Regions from separate parts of the Cetobacterium somerae genome, predicted to be linked through region 1. Evidence: riboswitches for the same ligand, from Rfam matches in the RefSeq annotation. Region 1 holds a riboswitch; each other region holds the start of a gene.

Region 1 (4,222 bases):
AAAAAACCAATAATTTCACCAGCTCGTTCACCAATACAAGTAGCACCGACAATATTAAATCTATTATCACAAATAATTTTTAGAAAAAATGCTTTTTCAAATGTAATTAAACTTCTCTCATTATTCAAATCTAGAGAATATATATATGTTTTTTTATATTTTTTGTGAGCATCCTCCTCATTTAAACCAACTTTAGAAACTTCAATATCTCCAAAAAGTGTCCAAGGAATAAATGAATAATCTATCTTTTTCATAATATATGGGAAAAGAATATTTCTTACAACAATTTCTCCTTGGTAACCAGCCACATGTGAAAATTTGAAAGAAGAGGCTATATCACCAATTGCAAATATATTTTTTTCAGATGTTCTCATAAATTCATCTACAGAAATTCCTTTTGCATCATACTTAATTTTAGTGTTATCTAAATTAAGATTCTGTATATTTGGAGTTCTACCAGCAGAGATAAATATTTTTTCACTTAAAAAATCACCATTATTAGTTTTTATTAGAATATTATTATCTATATTTTCAATTTCCATAGATGTGCAATTTAATATTAAATTTATTCCTGCTTCTTTTAATTTATTAAGATAAAAATCTCTCACTTCAGCTTCCATCATAGGTAGAAAAATATCGGATTTTTCAAGAATAGTTACATCTATATTTAATTTTTTAAGAGGAAAAGCTAGCTCTAAAGAGATTACTCCTGCGCCAATTAAAGTAATACTTTTATAATCACCTTTTTCATAAAAGAAGTTATGATTTGCTAAGTACTCAACTTTATCTAATCCTTTTATATTAGGAATAAAAGGTGAACTTCCTGTAGAAATAACAATATATTTTCCAACGTACTGTTGTCCATTAACTAAAATAGTATTTTTATCAATAAAAGCTCCTTCACCTTTTATAAAATCTATATTTTTGAAGTTAGAAATATGAGGAAGTTCACTATTGCCAATAGCATGAACATTTTTAAGAGCCATTTCTAGAGCTTCTGTCAAAGTTGAAGCAGTTTTAGATGCTGAGATAAAACTTTTAGATGGAACACATCCACCCCAAGTACATTCTCCACCTAAATGATCTTTTTCAATTAAAAGAACCTTTTTTCCAGCAGAAGCAAGACCAATTGAAGTTGTAAGTCCACCTGCTCCGCCCCCAATTACGATTGTATCATACATATTAACCTCCTCTATTGTTTTAATATAGTATATACTACGAATGTCATATAATTGCAATATTATCTATAAGTTATTTATATATTTTATAAAGTGTGTTATACTATAAGTCTAAGAAAATATTATGGAGGAGAATTTTATGAACGATATATTAATTAAAATTTCAGAAAAATATATAAAAAATTTAAAAAATCAAAGTCCAGAGGATAAAGAGAGCAATATAATATATGGAAAAATACTAAATATTTTAGAAAAAGATCCAACTCTTAATTTATTTGGACTTTTAACAGAGTTAAATAAAGGAAAAACATTTTATGAAAAAAATAAGGTTAGAAATAGAAGAGATAGACTTACAAATTTAGATATTTTAATTAAAAATGCTAATACAATTGTGGATAATCTTTTGGAAGAAGATGATGAAAGTTTAAGAAAAATAGAAAGAAGCTTAAATAGATCTGATATTTATAGAGATAGAATGGTTATGAATATACTTTTAGCAGAGTTTCCATCACCGCAATTTCATGATGTTTATTACACAATAAAAAATGATCAGTGTAAGAAGTTTTTATTAGAAGTTATAGATGAGATAAGAAAAAATAAATAAAAAAAAATCCTTATACGAAATTTGTATAGGGATTTTTTTATTTATTCGTATGTCGCTCTCATAGTAAATTCTCCTGTATATTGACCAGGAGTCTGATCTCTTCTAGGTTGAGCAGTTGCAGCAATACTTAATACTATTTCCCCATTATTAGTTAGAGTAATCATGTTGTTTGTGTGGTTTAAAAAATTACCAGGTGAGTTTGGTGCAGTACAGTTAAAAGTTATATTAAACGAATCACTATTATTACTATTATGAAGTGGCACAGTGAAGCTAGCTCCATCAGAAGATAAGTTTTCGAAAGAAATCTTTACATTTGCATTTTCTTCTCCTTTTACAGTAAAGCTCGAATAAGCATGGCTAGTTGCAGTAGGTAAAATATTACCAAAGTCCAAAGGCCCATTTGATTGAACTGTTAAAGGTTTAATAATAGTTGCAGTTATATTCATTGAACTTTCTACAGCTGAGTTTTCTAAAGATGAATAACTTAAAGATGATATTAATAATAGATTTGAAATTAAAATTTTTTTCATATTCCCTCCCATAAAAATAAAAAAATCCAGTTACACTAAAAAAGTGTAACTGGCTGTCATTTTAAAGACCCTATAGCTTTGCGTCATAAAGTTTCCCTTATTTTGCCACAGTTATTATATTGTACATAAAAATAATATAATAAAATCAATAAAAAGTCAATATTTCTATTATTAATATTAAAAAATAAAAAAAAGCAAGGAAAAATATTTTTTAATGGTAAATATTGATAAATAATAGCGAAAATATATAAAGCTATAAAAGGAGGAGAGCATTATGATTATTGCATTTATAGGTGGAATTATTTTAGGTTTTTTATTTTTTTATAGTTTAAATTTTGGTATTGACGAAAGTAAAAAATTTAAAAATCCTTCATTATTTATTTTTGTGACTTCAATATTAAGAATTTTTCTTCTTTTAGCAGGATTTTATTATTTAGCTCAAAATAGTGGTCACAGATTTTTTGCTGCATTAATCGGAGCAATTTTATCAAGAATTTATATAGTTTATTTTTATAAAAATAAGAAAAAATAATATCAATAAAATATATATAAAAATAAATTAGTATTCTTTTTTTATAAAATGGTTGAAAAAAAAACATGTTAGTGATAATATACCTCTGTAATGGTTCTAAAGATTAAAAGGGAATTAAGTGAAAAACTTAAACGGTCCCGCCACTGTAAAGAGGACGAAAGTATAGAAACCACTGAATATTTTTATTTGGGAAGGGATACGAGTAGGATGAATCTAAGTCAGGAGACCTGCCATTATAAAATCTGCGAGGACGGAGAAGAGGAGACTCTTTTTCCAAATTAAATTATATTTGGGAGGATATTTTTATGAAAAAATTATTATTATCATTATTTTGTTTATCTACTGCTTTATTATTAGCTCATGGAGAAGAAGCTTTTGAAGATGCTGAGTTTTATACTGGTGGGAAAAGTGCAGTTGTCATGACACACTTTGGAACAACTCATTCAGACACTAGAGCTAAAACTATTGATGCAATTAACCAAAAAGCTATAAAAGCTTTTGATGGAAAAGCAGATGTATTTGAAGCATATACATCTAGAATTGTTACTAAGAGAGTGGCAGCAAATGAGGGAATAAAAAAATATAGTCCAAGCGAAGTTTTAGCATCTCTAAAAAAACAAGGATATAAGAATGTAATTATTCAACCAACAAATGTAATTGATGGTGTAGAAATGGAATCAATAAAAAAAGAAGCTCAATTTCATACAAAAGATTTTAATAATTTAAGAGTTGGAGATGCTTTATTAAGTGATCCTCATCATTATAAAGATACAATTAATGCTGTTATGAAGACAGTAGGACCTTTAAATAAAAAAGAAGCTGTAGTTTTAGTAGGACACGGAACATATAATTCAGCAACATCAGCTTATGCAATGTTTGATTATATGGCTAAAGATATGGAGAAACCAATTTATGTTGGAACTGTTGAAGGATATCCAACTTTTGAAACTGTAGTAAAACAACTTAAAAAGGATAAGAAAAAAGAGATTGTTTTGATGCCAATGATGTTTGTTGCGGGAGACCATGCTAAAAATGATATCGCAGGAGAATGGAAAGAAAATTTAGAAAAGGCAGGATTTAAAGTTAAGGTTAAACTTATTCCTCTTGGTGAAATTCCTGAAATTCAAGATATGTTTGTTGGAAATGCAAAGTTTCTTGAAAAACATAAAAGTATAGATATCATAGATAAAAAAGCAGGATACGCAAAAAGTAAAGATTTATAAAAAATGAGCTCCATCTCTATGATTTTGAGATGGAGCTTTTTTATTTATTAAAAACTCTTCTAAAAAATCTTATAAATTCTGAAAAAACTATTATTGATAAACTAAAAGATATAATTTTTAAATATTCTATATAATTTAAATAATTTAAAGAGAAA
Region 2 (4,222 bases), on a different replicon from region 1:
TCCAAAGATATTAAAAGTTAAAAGGAAAAAAAGAATAAAAATGTTTTTCATAAAACCGCCCCCGTATTTTATTTAATATATAATTCTCTTAAAAAAAGAGAGAAGAGACTTCTCTCTAAGTTTAAAGGAATTATTTTCCTCCTTCTGTTGGTTTTGCTGGTGTATAAACAACAGTTAAAGTTCTTTCTCTTGAGTTGTGGTGAATACCTGTTTCTATCCCAGTTTTTAATAATTCAGTTTTAGCTATAGTTGATGTTACTCTTCCTACGTGCTCTGTATCATCAGCTCCAGTAGTATGAGTATATTCTTTTGAAGACACTTGAGTTGCTCCACCAGTTAAAGTTAATGCTGATGTTAGTGTGCTTGCAGTTGAAGTTCCATTTTTTGCTAATGTTGTTGTTGCCTCATCTAATTTTACATTTAAAGTTCCTGCACCAATTTTTGTAGGTTTAGTTCCATCAAATCTTTGAACTTTAAATAGTTTGTATGCTACTGAATCACTTGTTGCCGCACCTTTAACTATTCTTCCGTGGTCTAATAATAATTCATCAATAACTGTTCCTGCCTCATCAGTTATAGTAAGTCCTGTAGGTGCAGTGATTATCTCAGCTATTACCTTTACTGGTACTGATGCTTCGCTATCTGTCCCTGGATTTGCTGCAAATGCTGCAATTGATAATGCCATGATTCCGAATAAAACTTTTTTCATTTTAATACCTCCTAAATTTTCTTTTTATTTTTTATTTTGTTCCCATATATATCAAGTTTATTTGATATCAAAGTTCTTTCTTAGTAATATCCTCATATGTTGAAGAATCTCTAAGCCTAACTCCAACTACATCTCTTTTTTTCATATTTTTCATAGTTAAAGTTATTTCATCTGTTTTTCCAATTCCAATTCTACCTTTTTCCACTGACTCATGACTTTCATTTCCATTCATAACATCTATGTTATACCAAATTCCTCTTTTAAGAGTATTGTTTTTAACTTTAAAAGATACCACTGCTTGTCCCTCGTTATTTTCAGTAACTTTTAAATTAGTTATTTCTAACTTTGCTTTTAAATCACCAACATAACCTATAACTTCTATATTTACATTAAGTCCTATGCTTGCTGCTGCTGCAACACTTTTACCATCATCTCTTGTGATATCTGGTACAGGAACTGATTTAAAATTTAAAAATGTTGAGTATTCTCCTTCTGGAGTTCCCTTTGGAGCTTTTACAAAAACTTTTAAAACACTTTGACTTTTAGGTTTAATTGTTATTATTTTAGGGTTATATTCAACCCATTTATCCATATGACCTCCGTATGTTCCTGTTCCTGGAAGTGTACTTACTTTAAATCTTTGTGTTTTTGTGCTGTTATTATACATTATGAACTCTTGATACCCTCCACTGGCATCGATACGTTTTTCGAAAAACGTTGGTGCAATATGAAATGAAAATGTTACAGAAAATGTTAATAAAAATGTTAATAAAATTTGATAAGTTTTCCTCATCTTGTTCCCCCCTATATTTTTTATAATTTCGAATCTTTATACTTTTTGTTTTACACTTTTCTTTTAAAAAATTTAAAGTAATAAAAAAACACTTAGCCTTTGTAATCTAATTTACAAAAGATAAGTGCAACTGGCTGCCATTTTAGAGGCCCTATAGCTTTGCGTCCTGCAGTTTCCTACAGTTTGCCGTATTTGAAATACTAATATATCATCTTATTTATTATATTTCAATTAGAAATTTTTTAAAAAAAATAAAAAAATTTTTCTAGATATGTTCTAATTCAATAAAATATTTATAGTTCCTTTTTTTATTGTTAATATAAAATATTTTTCTATATTATTTAAGTTTTTTTATTATTATGATATAATTTTTCAAATTAGGGGAGGTGTTAAATTGATTAAATCTTTTTTTCTTTTTTTTCTCATTTTTTTAAATATATTCCCATTTGAATTTTCAAAAGATGAAAAATTATGGATTAAAAATAATAAAAATAGAATATTTTTAATTGATATATACCATCCAAACCATGTCTATTTATATCAAAAAAATTCTGGTGAATTAGCTGGCGTTTATATGGAGTTTTTTGAAAAACTAGAACAAGAAACTGGATTAAGATTTAAAATACAATCAACTAATAAAATGAAAATGAAAAATTTATTAAAAAATGGAGATGGAGATATTCTTTTTAATGTTGCGAAAACTCCCGAAAGAGAAAAAAATTATTTTTTTATTCCAACTTATAATACGTATAATGTCGGTTTATTTACAAAGAAAAATAAATCTTTAGATTTAAATAATCTAAATAAATTTAAAATTGGTCATATTGATGGAACTTCTGATTCTATATTAACTAAAGAGTTTTATCCAGATTTAAAAAATTTAATATCTATTGAAGATAATGGTAATTTTGGTTTTTCATCATTAGAAAATAACAAAATAGATGCTATTATCGGCAAAAGTAGTAATGATGTTTTTAAAAATTATAATTTTATTCCTTTAAAAAATATTCCATCGTCACAACTTTGGTTAGTTGTAAATAAAAAATATCCCATGTTAAAAGATATTATTGAAAACTTTCAAATTAATTTTTCTGAGAAATATGTTGTAGATTCCTTAAAAAAAGAACGTCTTATTTTTTATAAACAACTTTTAAAAAATGACCCACTTATTGATAAATTAAAACATAGATACAAGCAACTTAAAGTTTTACTGCCCACAAATAATGAAATAGTTCCGCTTCTTTATCTATCTAAAGGAAGTTATCATGGATATGTTATTGATCGCCTTAAAGAATTATCTTATTTAACTGATATTCCTATCAATTATATCCAAAGTCCTAACGATAACTATGATATTAAAGCTATTGACACAGATTTATTTAATCTAAAAAATAAATTTTTTATTCCATATTATGAATCTCAATTAGCTGCTTTTACTCTTACAAATAATAATTTTATCGATTCTTATTCAGATATTAAAAATAAAAAAATTGGATTTATCTCTTCAGAAGAATTAAATAAAAATTCTATAAAAAAAATAATTACATCGAACGATTTTAAATTTTTTAAAAGTACAAAATCAGCTTTAAATGCACTTTTAAATAAAGAGATTGATTATCTTTATGGAGACTTTAAAATCATATCTATGTCTATCTCTAATGAATATTTAGAAAATGAGATAAAAGTTGCTGGATTTTTTAATAAAATTACTCCCGTTGGATTTGGAGTAAAAAATGATTCTGATTTAGCTGATTTTATAGATAAACTTTTTCCTAGTCATCTATCTGAAAGCAGGATTCTTTATAGTGAATTAGTTATACCTAAAAAATTATCTCCTAATTATAAATATTTTATAATTATGTTTTCCATGTCTTCTATAATTATTCTAACTCTTTTTTATTTTTTAAGAAAAGCTACTATTGCTACTAAGAAAGAGCGTTTAATAACTAGAGCATTAGTTGAAAGCTTTGAAGCTGCCAATGAATTAAATGATGAAGATACTGGAAATCATATCCTAAGAGTTAACTTTTATTCGAAATTTTTAGCTGAAAAGCTAAAATGTCATAAAAAATTTATTAAAGAGATTAGTGAATATGCTTCACTTCACGATATTGGTAAAATTGGAATTCCTGATTCAATTTTAAAAAAACCAGGAAAGCTATCTCCTTACGAATTTGAAGAAATGAAAAAACATGTTCTTTTAGGAAAAAAACTTATTGATAAAATGCAACTTGGAGCTGTTGCTGAAAATATAGCTCTCTATCATCATGAAAAATGGAATGGAAAAGGATACTGTTATGGTTTAAAAGAAAATGAAATACCTTTAGAGGCTAGAATTGTAGCTATAGCAGATGTTTATGATGCTTTGCGTCAAAAAAGAGTTTACAAAGACGGTTTTTCTCATGAAGAAGCTGTTGAAATAATAAAAAAAGAGCGTGGACAACACTTTGACCCCACTCTTGTTGATATTTTTTTAGCTTACAATGAAGAATTTAATAAAATTTTTATTGAACATTAATTTTATTGAAAACTATATCCCAACCTTTTTGATTTTTTTCTAAATCATAGGGTTTAAAGCCAAAGTCTAAATATATTTTTATAGCTACATAGCTACATGTTTGTGTGGAGAGATATAATCCCTCTCCCATTTTTTTATCTTTAAATATTGAAAGTAGTTTTGATACTATAGCTTTTGCTAACCCTTTTCCACCATGTTTTGG
Region 3 (4,222 bases), on a different replicon from region 1:
CACAATTTTAGTCACTACTAAATAAGAATAACTTAACAAACTAAATATTGTATTGGTCTAAAATAACGGAGGACAACATTGAAATTTTTTAAAAACAAATCTATAAAATTACTACTCTTTTTATTAATAGCAACAACTATTTTTTCAAATGATAATACTTTTTATTTAGGAATTCAAAGTTATCCAGAAACTGAAATGGAAATAGATGGTGTTTCTATAAATAACATTATTCGTGATATATTTAAAAATGAACTAAAACTAAATGTAAAAGAAGTTCATGGTACATGGAGAGATAGTTATAATCAACTAGAAGATGGTACAATTGGAGCTTTAGGTTTAGTTACTAAAAATAATATTAGAAAGGATAACATATTACTTTCTAAACCAATTTTTAGCGAGAACCTGTACATTGCTTCAGATAAAAAATTATTAAAGTCACCTTATGATTTAATGAATCAAACCATATATGCATATAAAGATGATGAAATGCCTATAAAATACTTAAAAGAGTATTTAGAACAAAATAATATAACTGCAAATATAGTTGAAGTAGAAAATATTGATGATTATAAAAATGATTTTTATTTAGATTCTGAGTTCATAGCTGTTAAATCTCAAAATAGATTGCTAGTTTCATTTCTAGCTCCAGTTTGTATCGGTGTAAATAAAAAATATGATTATCTATTACCTTATATAAATAACGCTTTAAATAAAAAATACAGTAAAAAAATATCAACTTACTTTAAAAATCTTCCATTGTATCATCAAAGAGAAAGATTTCAAAATAGTTTAACAAAAGAGGAAAAAGAGTTTTTAGCACAAAAGAAATTTATAACTACTTCTCTTGAGGATGATATTTCTTTAAGTATTTATATAAAAAATCAAGATAAATTTATTGGGATACTTCCTCAATATATAAATAAATTAGCCAGCATTATTAATATTCCAATAAAATATATTTATAATGGAAAAGAGTGGCTATATATACAAGAAAAATTCAAACAAGAAAATATCGATTTTTTAACACTTTCAACAACAGCTAGAAGAAAATCAAGTTATATTTTTTCTGAAGCAATTGATTTTATCCCCATGCATCTACTTAATCACGTGGATAGTGGTGATTATAATGTTGGAGTTTTAAAAGATGGAAAATCACAAGATATAGGTAAAGAGTTTTTTCCAAAAGAGGATATAAGAATTTATAATTCAACAACAGAGTTATTTAATGCTTTTAAAAAAGATGAGATTGGTTATATAATAAGTCCATATAATATCTATGATAGAGATTGTCATAAGCAACATAAAGATATAAAGATAAAAGATATTCCTGTAAATTTTGCTTTCTCAAAAAATCAGGAAATGTTAAGAAATATTTTTAATAAGGCAATTGCCGTTGTTGGAGATTTTGATAGAAACGAAATTAGAAACTTTGTAGAAACAGATCAAAAAGAATATGTTATGGGTCTTATTGAAGAAGCAGAACATAAGAAAAAAATATGGTATATATTTACACTAGTCTTCGGATTATTAATTTGTAAAATTGTTTTTCAAAGAAAATTAACAAAAGCTTTAACACATGATCAATTAACAAAATTACCTAATAGATATCTTTTTAATGAGTTTTGTAAGAAGAATGATAATACTAAAGGCGCTGTTATTGTTATTGACTTAGATAATTTTAAAAAAACTAACGACAATTATGGCCATAGTAAAGGAGATCTCGTTCTTTCTGAAGTAGGAAAACTTTTACTAGAAGTTTTTTCTAAAGAACATACTTTTAGAATATCTGGAGATGAATTTTATCTATTTTATGAAAACAGAGATCTTTTAGAAAGATTAGAAAAATTAGTAACTCTGGGGAAAAATTCAACTATTATTAATCAATATAATATCTCTTTTAGCATTGGATATTATATTAAAAATATTGATGAAACTTTGGAATTGGCATTTGAAAAAGCTGATATAGCTATGTATGATGCTAAAAAACTAAATGGTTTTTCAATTATGGAATATAAAAAGTAAGGGCAAAATAAAGGAAACTTTATGACGCAAAACTATAGGGCCTAATCATATGGCAGCCAGGTGCAACAATTTTTTAATTAAAATTGTTGCTTTTTTATTTCAATAATATATTAAAATAAAAAATATCAAGGAGAGTTATATGCACACATTACTATACTTACTAATATCCATACTTGCAATTAGCTTAGCAGTTACAAGTATAAATCTATATGTAAAAAATAAGGCCGCTAAAAAACTATTAATAGATAAATTGACTAATTTACCTAATCACTATCAATATGTAGAAGATATTTCAAAATATACTCATACTAACTGTACATTTATTAAAATAAAGTTAAATATCTTATCAGAAATTAATAAAAGGCTCGGATGGGATATCGGAAATAAAATAATTCTTAATATTGCTAATATTTTAAAAAATACATTAAAATATAAAAGTAAAATTTATAAAATGTCTGGAAGTAAATTCTATATAATAACAAATGAAAGCAACATTATTCCTAAAATTAATGAGATTAAGAAAAATCTTAGTAGATTAAAACTTAAAGAAAATTATAATTTTAATGAGGAGATTAAAATATCTTTTTATAAAAATCGTACTTCTATATCTACTGAAGAAGTTTTTGAATACTTAGAAATACTCGATGAAATAAAAGAAGAAAAAAATATATCTATTTCAGAATTAGATAATCAATTAATAGAAAAAATTAACAGACGAACTCAAATAAAACATAAAATAATAAACAAAGATATTAAAGGAATACATGCTCTATTTCAACCAAAATTTGATTTAACTACTAAAAAAGTATTAGGAGCTGAAGCTCTTGCCCGATGGCAAAATGAGTCATTAGGAGCTATATATCCTGATGAATTTATATTTATAGCAGAAAAATTAAAAAAAGTATATTTAATTGATTATAAAATTGCTGAAGAATCACTAAAATTTTTAAACAAGATGTCTCAAACTTATTTATTAGAAAACAACTTCAGAATTTCATTTAATATCTCCTTACAAACTTTTGAAAGAGATGATTTCTTAAAAACAATAGTTACTCTCATTGAAAAATATAAAATAGATCCAAATTTACTAGAGATTGAGCTTACAGAAACTATTTTGGGATTAAACTTAACAACTATTATAGAAAAAATAAATCACTTAAAGACAATTGGATTTCAAGTTTCAATAGATGATTTCACTGCTGGAAACTCCTCAGTTTCTTTACTAAGTGTACTTCCCGTAGATATCATAAAATTTGACAAGTCAATTTTAGATAGAGTAAATCCAAATAATAAAGTTGCTACTGATGTCTATAAAGGATTAATAAATATAATAAAGGGATCTAATTTTAAAATTGTTGCTGAAGGAATTGAAACAAATGAGCAGCTAAATTTTTTAAAGTCAAATAAAGTCGATATTGGACAAGGATATATTTTTAGCAAACCTCTTTCTAAAGAAGATTTTTTTAAATTAGTTAATAAATGGTAGAGAAAATATTTAATTTCTCTACCATTTTTATTTTTAAACTATTTTTACACCGATTTTCTTAACAATATTTAAAGCTAAATCTATAGAAACCTTTGCCCCTTTTATTTTGTTGCTTACAATGTCTATCATCAATCCACTACAATCACTTAAATCTGCATTTTCTAATATACACTCATAAAAATCGGTATCTTTAAATTTACTGTTATTAAATTTAGATTTTTTTAAGCTACACTTTTGAAAGGTACATTCTTCAAATTCATTTTTATAAAACTCCAATCCATCTAACTGTAGGTCATCAAAAATACAGAATTTCATAAACGAATTTATAATTTGAAAATCTATTATAAACCTAGATATTTTACTAAAATTTATATTTTTAAATTCACAATTTTTAAATATAGCTCCATTTAACTTTACATTGTCTAAGTTTACTGAATCAAATTTACATTTTTCAAAAATTACCTCTTCAAAATCACAATCTGAAAAAGTTACATTGTTAAAATTACATTTTTCAAAATTTGTTTTTATTATTTCTTTTCCAAAAATTAATTTTTCTTCTAAATCTATTCCTATTATATCCTCTTCAAAATACATTTTTCTCCTCTTTTTTTTATTTTTTATAATAATTTAATTGTAATTTTTTTAAATAAATTTGCTTTTTACTATTTTATATAGTAAATAGATATTATTAGACTCTGTTTTAGTCAAGGGGGC
Region 4 (4,222 bases), on a different replicon from region 1:
TTAAAGAAGCCACAAAATATGCTTGACGTCCCTCTTTTAATTTTTTATCTATGAAATGATACATTTTTTCTTCATCCTCTTCTTCACTAATCCATTTAGTTTTTATGGGCTTTCTTCCAGGAGGTAACTCATCTATTACTGCTACATCCAAATCTCCATATATACTCAAAGCTAAGGACCTCGGAATAGGAGTCGCACTCATAACAATAAGATTTGCTAAAACACCTTTATCTCTAAGCCTTTTTCTTTGTAAAACTCCAAATCTATGCTGCTCATCTATAACTATTAATCCCAATTTTTGAAATTCAACACTGTCTTCTATTATAGCATGAGTTCCTACTACAATATTTGTTACTCCTGTTTTTATCCTATCTAATAGTTCAACTTTCTTTTTTCCTTTTACACTTCCAGTTAAAAGTTCAACTTTTACTCCTAATAATTCTAAAGTTTCATAAATAGACAAATAGTGTTGCGTTGCTAAAATCTCTGTCGGAGCCATAAAAACTCCCTGATAACCGTTTTCTACCATGTATAAAAGTAACAATACCGCAACTATCGTTTTTCCACTTCCTACATCTCCTTGAATTAAATAATTTATTATTTTTCCAGCATTTATACCTTTATATATCTCTGTTATAACTTTTTTTTGAGCAGTTGTTAATGAAAAACATAAACTTTCTAAAAACTTCGAAACTAACTTTTTATTTCCTTTAATTTCATATAAACCCGCATTAGTCAAATCTATCTCAAAACGCTTTTGAAGTATTCCCATCTCCAATATTAATAGTTCTTCTATTGCAAAACGCCTTTTTGCCTCCTCTAAATTTCTTGGATTTGTTGGATAATGAATTTCTTTTAAAGCATTTTTTCTATTCATAAGTTTATACTTTTTTATTATTTCCTCTGGTATATTTTCTTGAAATATATCTAAATAATTTTTTAGCGCCTCTTTTAAAATTCTTCTTAAACTGTTTTGATTCAACTCTTTTATAGCACTATAAATAGGTAAAATTTCACCAGTATTTTCTTGTCCTTTATACAGTTTAAATTCTGGATTTACCATTTGAAATGTATATCCTCTTTTTACATTTCCTATAAAAATATACTCTTCTCCTATTTTTAAACTATTTCTTAAATAAGGTCTTTGAAACCATACAACTTCTAAAACTCCAGTTCCATCATTTACTGTTGCTTTTATCATTTTCATTCCTGTTCTTGTAGGAGGAGCAGATATATTCATTATATTTCCTTTTAATACAACATATTCATCTCCTCGTAATTCACCTATTTTTTTTATATTTGTTCTATCATCATAAGCTCTTGGAAAGTAATATATCAAATCATGAAGTGTTTCTATGTTTAATTTTTTTAACTTCGAATATGTTGCACTTGAAACTCCCTTTATATTAAAAAGTTCTATCTCTTTATAAATATCTATATATATCTTAATCACCACCTTTTTTTAATTATAACACACTTATATATCCTTTTGTACAATTTATAATACGTTTTGTATTTTTGCAATAAACCCTCTTTAAATAAGGTTTTGTGAAAAATATTTCTTTATATTTTATGTAATTTTTGTTTGACATTTTTTAAATTTTAATATATCATTATTATATAATATAAATAGGCAAAGTAGGAGAAATCCTATGACGCAAAACTATAGGGTCTTTAAAATGACAGCCAGTTGCAGTTACATTTTGGTTTAGCCAAAATATAAGTGCAACTGGCTTTTGTATTTTATAAACTTTATAAAATTACGGGAGGGAACAAATTATGAAAAAATTATTAATACTTTTATCTTTAACTACTACTATGACAGCTTTTGGTGTAACTTCAAATGATCAGGCTACTATGAACATTAAAGCTACTGTGATTAAACCACTAACTATTATAGCTAAAAATATGGAATTTGGAACTGTAATTCAAGGAACTAAGGCAACAGCTACTGGACAATACACTATTGATGGAGAACCAGGAGAAAAATTTGAAGTCACTTTATCTAACTTATCATCTTTAAAAAGAAATGGAAGTGAAGATACTTTAGATATTTCTTTTAATAATTTTGTTATTCCTCACAATCTAGATAATGCTGGAAAAGCAAGTTTTGACATGGTTGGAACAATAAATCCTACTACTGAAACTGTAACTGGTATATATACAGGTTCTATAACTGCTAGAGTTCAATATCAATAATTATTAACAACTGGGATATTCCCAGTTGTTTTCATATAAGGAGGAGTTATGTCATTAATTTTAAGTTTATTTTTATTAACTTTTAGTAATATATTTTCTTCTAATATTTCAGAAGAAAGTATGAATATCAATGCTACTGTTATAAAGCCTCTAAAAGTCATCCATAATGGTGATATTAATTATGGAAAAGTTATACAAGGCTCTACTCATTCAACTAATGGTCATATTTTTATAATATACGGTGAACCTGGACAAAACGTTGATATCTCTCTTAACGATAAAAACTTGAATGGTTTCAAGAAAAACATCTCTCTTTTTCATGAAAAAAGTGATTCAAATATTTTAAATGTTTCTTTAAAAAATACAAATGATGATGGTAAAAATACAAAACTAAATGAAAAAGGAGAATATAAATATTCTTTTGATACTGAACTTACAGTTCCTAAGAATGCACCAATTGGAAACTATTCTGGAACTTTAACTATGAAAGTTAAGTTTAAATAGCCCATTTATAATCTTAAAAATTATCGGAGGAAATAAATTATGAAAAAATTATTAACACTTTTATCTTTAACTACTGCTGTAGCAGCTTTTGGAAGTAGCAATCCTGATTCTGCTAATATGAACGTTAGTGCTACTATCATGGAAACTTTAACTGTTAAAATTGATCAACATGCTGAATTTGGAAAAATTGCTAAAGGAACTTCTGGAAATATTGCTATTGGAAAATTTTCTATAAAAGGACAAGGGCGTAATCAAGCTAAAATTACGATTTCTGGATTAACAAATGATGGTAAATTAGCTCTAAAAAATATAAGTGGAGCTACTGTTTGGGCAAACATTGATCACACAGAAGAAACTATAGTTCTTCGTCAAGATGAGTTTATTTCTGCCAAACCAATTAAATTCACTTTAGACATCCCAAATAATCAGCAAACTGGAGTATACAGCGGAAATGTTACAATCCAAGCAAGATATAACTAAAAAATAAAAACTGAGGAAATTACTCCTCAGTTTTTTTATGCTACAGAAACCTCTACTTTTTCATTTTTCTTAGGTAATATCAGGTTCATCACAACTGCTAAAGTTCCAGCTACAACAAATCCTGAATCTGTAAATATATATCTTATACTTTCAGGGAATGCTTCAATCACTCCTGGAACTAATCCTATTCCATATCCTAGTCCCAACGAAACTGCTAATATAACTGCATTTCTTCCTTCTAATGGTTCTTGGTTTATAAGATTTATTCCACTAATTGAAATCATAGAAAAAATCATTACTAAACTTCCACCTATAACACTTTGAGGAACTAATGTAAAAGCTGCTGCAACCTTTGGTATAAATGCACTTATTACTAAAAATAGCGCACCTATTCCCACAACAAATCGGCTCATTACTCCTGTCATAGCAATTATACCTGTATTTTGACTAAACGACGTCGTTGGTAATACTGAAAATATAGTTGCAAATGCGCTTCCTATTCCATCACATATTATTCCACCTTTAAGCTCCCTGTCTTTCAATTCTCTTTTAGCACCACCCATTGTAATTCCTGACATATCTCCCATCGTTTCTATAGCAGATACTACAAACATCATTACCATAGGAATAATTGCTTCTATATGAAATGAATACCCAAATGAAAATGGCCTTGGTATACTCACTATATCTGCCTGTAAAAGTGGAGTTATATCTATCTTTCCCATTAAAAAAGCTATTACTGTCCCCACTACTGTTCCTATAAAAATCGCTCCTGAACTTGTTACACCTTTTGTAAATTCCTTAAAAAATATTACCACTGCTAAAACTATTGTTCCTAAAATTAGATTCTCTTTAGATGCAAAGTCAGACGCTCCATATCCACCTGCAAAACTATTTATTCCAACTGGTAAAAGGTATAATCCTATAGCTAATATTACAGTTCCTGTAACTATTGGTGGAAAAAACTTTCTTATTCTCTTCATATGAAATCCTAAAAAAGCTTCAAAAATTCCTCCTATTAATGCTGCTCCTAAAACTC

Evidence for each region. Region 1 has a riboswitch for cyclic di-GMP ahead of MKD34_RS13810 (hypothetical protein). Riboswitches for the same ligand answer to the same signal wherever they lie in the genome.
Region 2: another riboswitch for cyclic di-GMP. It lies ahead of MKD34_RS01505 (fimbrial biogenesis chaperone); the one in region 1 lies ahead of MKD34_RS13810 (hypothetical protein).
Region 3: another riboswitch for cyclic di-GMP. It lies ahead of MKD34_RS04630 (GGDEF domain-containing phosphodiesterase); the one in region 1 lies ahead of MKD34_RS13810 (hypothetical protein).
Region 4: another riboswitch for cyclic di-GMP. It lies ahead of MKD34_RS01795 (DUF4402 domain-containing protein); the one in region 1 lies ahead of MKD34_RS13810 (hypothetical protein).

What each region holds. Positions count from the first base shown of each region.
Region 1 covers NZ_CP092522.1:121,075-125,296, reverse strand. Annotated here, with positions in the region: gene MKD34_RS13820 (dihydrolipoyl dehydrogenase family protein) at 1-1,181, opposite strand, end outside; gene MKD34_RS13815 (hypothetical protein) at 1,318-1,782, shown strand; gene MKD34_RS13810 (hypothetical protein) at 1,824-2,312, opposite strand; cyclic di-GMP riboswitch class I at 2,354-2,429, opposite strand; gene MKD34_RS13805 (ATP synthase subunit I) at 2,587-2,844, shown strand; cobalamin riboswitch at 2,919-3,093, shown strand; gene MKD34_RS13800 (sirohydrochlorin cobaltochelatase) at 3,150-4,067, shown strand; gene MKD34_RS13795 (calcium-translocating P-type ATPase, PMCA-type) at 4,108-4,222, opposite strand, start outside.
Region 2 covers NZ_CP092519.1:342,862-347,083, reverse strand. Annotated here, with positions in the region: gene MKD34_RS01515 (COG1470 family protein) at 1-51, opposite strand, end outside; gene MKD34_RS01510 (hypothetical protein) at 131-709, opposite strand; gene MKD34_RS01505 (fimbrial biogenesis chaperone) at 777-1,502, opposite strand; cyclic di-GMP riboswitch class I at 1,625-1,700, opposite strand; gene MKD34_RS01500 (HD domain-containing phosphohydrolase) at 1,897-4,020, shown strand; gene MKD34_RS01495 (GNAT family N-acetyltransferase) at 4,007-4,222, opposite strand, start outside.
Region 3 covers NZ_CP092519.1:1,013,087-1,017,308, forward strand. Annotated here, with positions in the region: gene MKD34_RS04625 (transporter substrate-binding domain-containing diguanylate cyclase) at 79-2,022, shown strand; cyclic di-GMP riboswitch class I at 2,014-2,090, shown strand; gene MKD34_RS04630 (GGDEF domain-containing phosphodiesterase) at 2,162-3,508, shown strand; gene MKD34_RS04635 (pentapeptide repeat-containing protein) at 3,542-4,102, opposite strand.
Region 4 covers NZ_CP092519.1:412,830-417,051, reverse strand. Annotated here, with positions in the region: gene recG (ATP-dependent DNA helicase RecG) at 1-1,453, opposite strand, end outside; cyclic di-GMP riboswitch class I at 1,623-1,698, shown strand; gene MKD34_RS01795 (DUF4402 domain-containing protein) at 1,780-2,199, shown strand; gene MKD34_RS01790 (DUF4402 domain-containing protein) at 2,248-2,703, shown strand; gene MKD34_RS01785 (hypothetical protein) at 2,743-3,183, shown strand; gene MKD34_RS01780 (uracil-xanthine permease family protein) at 3,219-4,222, opposite strand, start outside.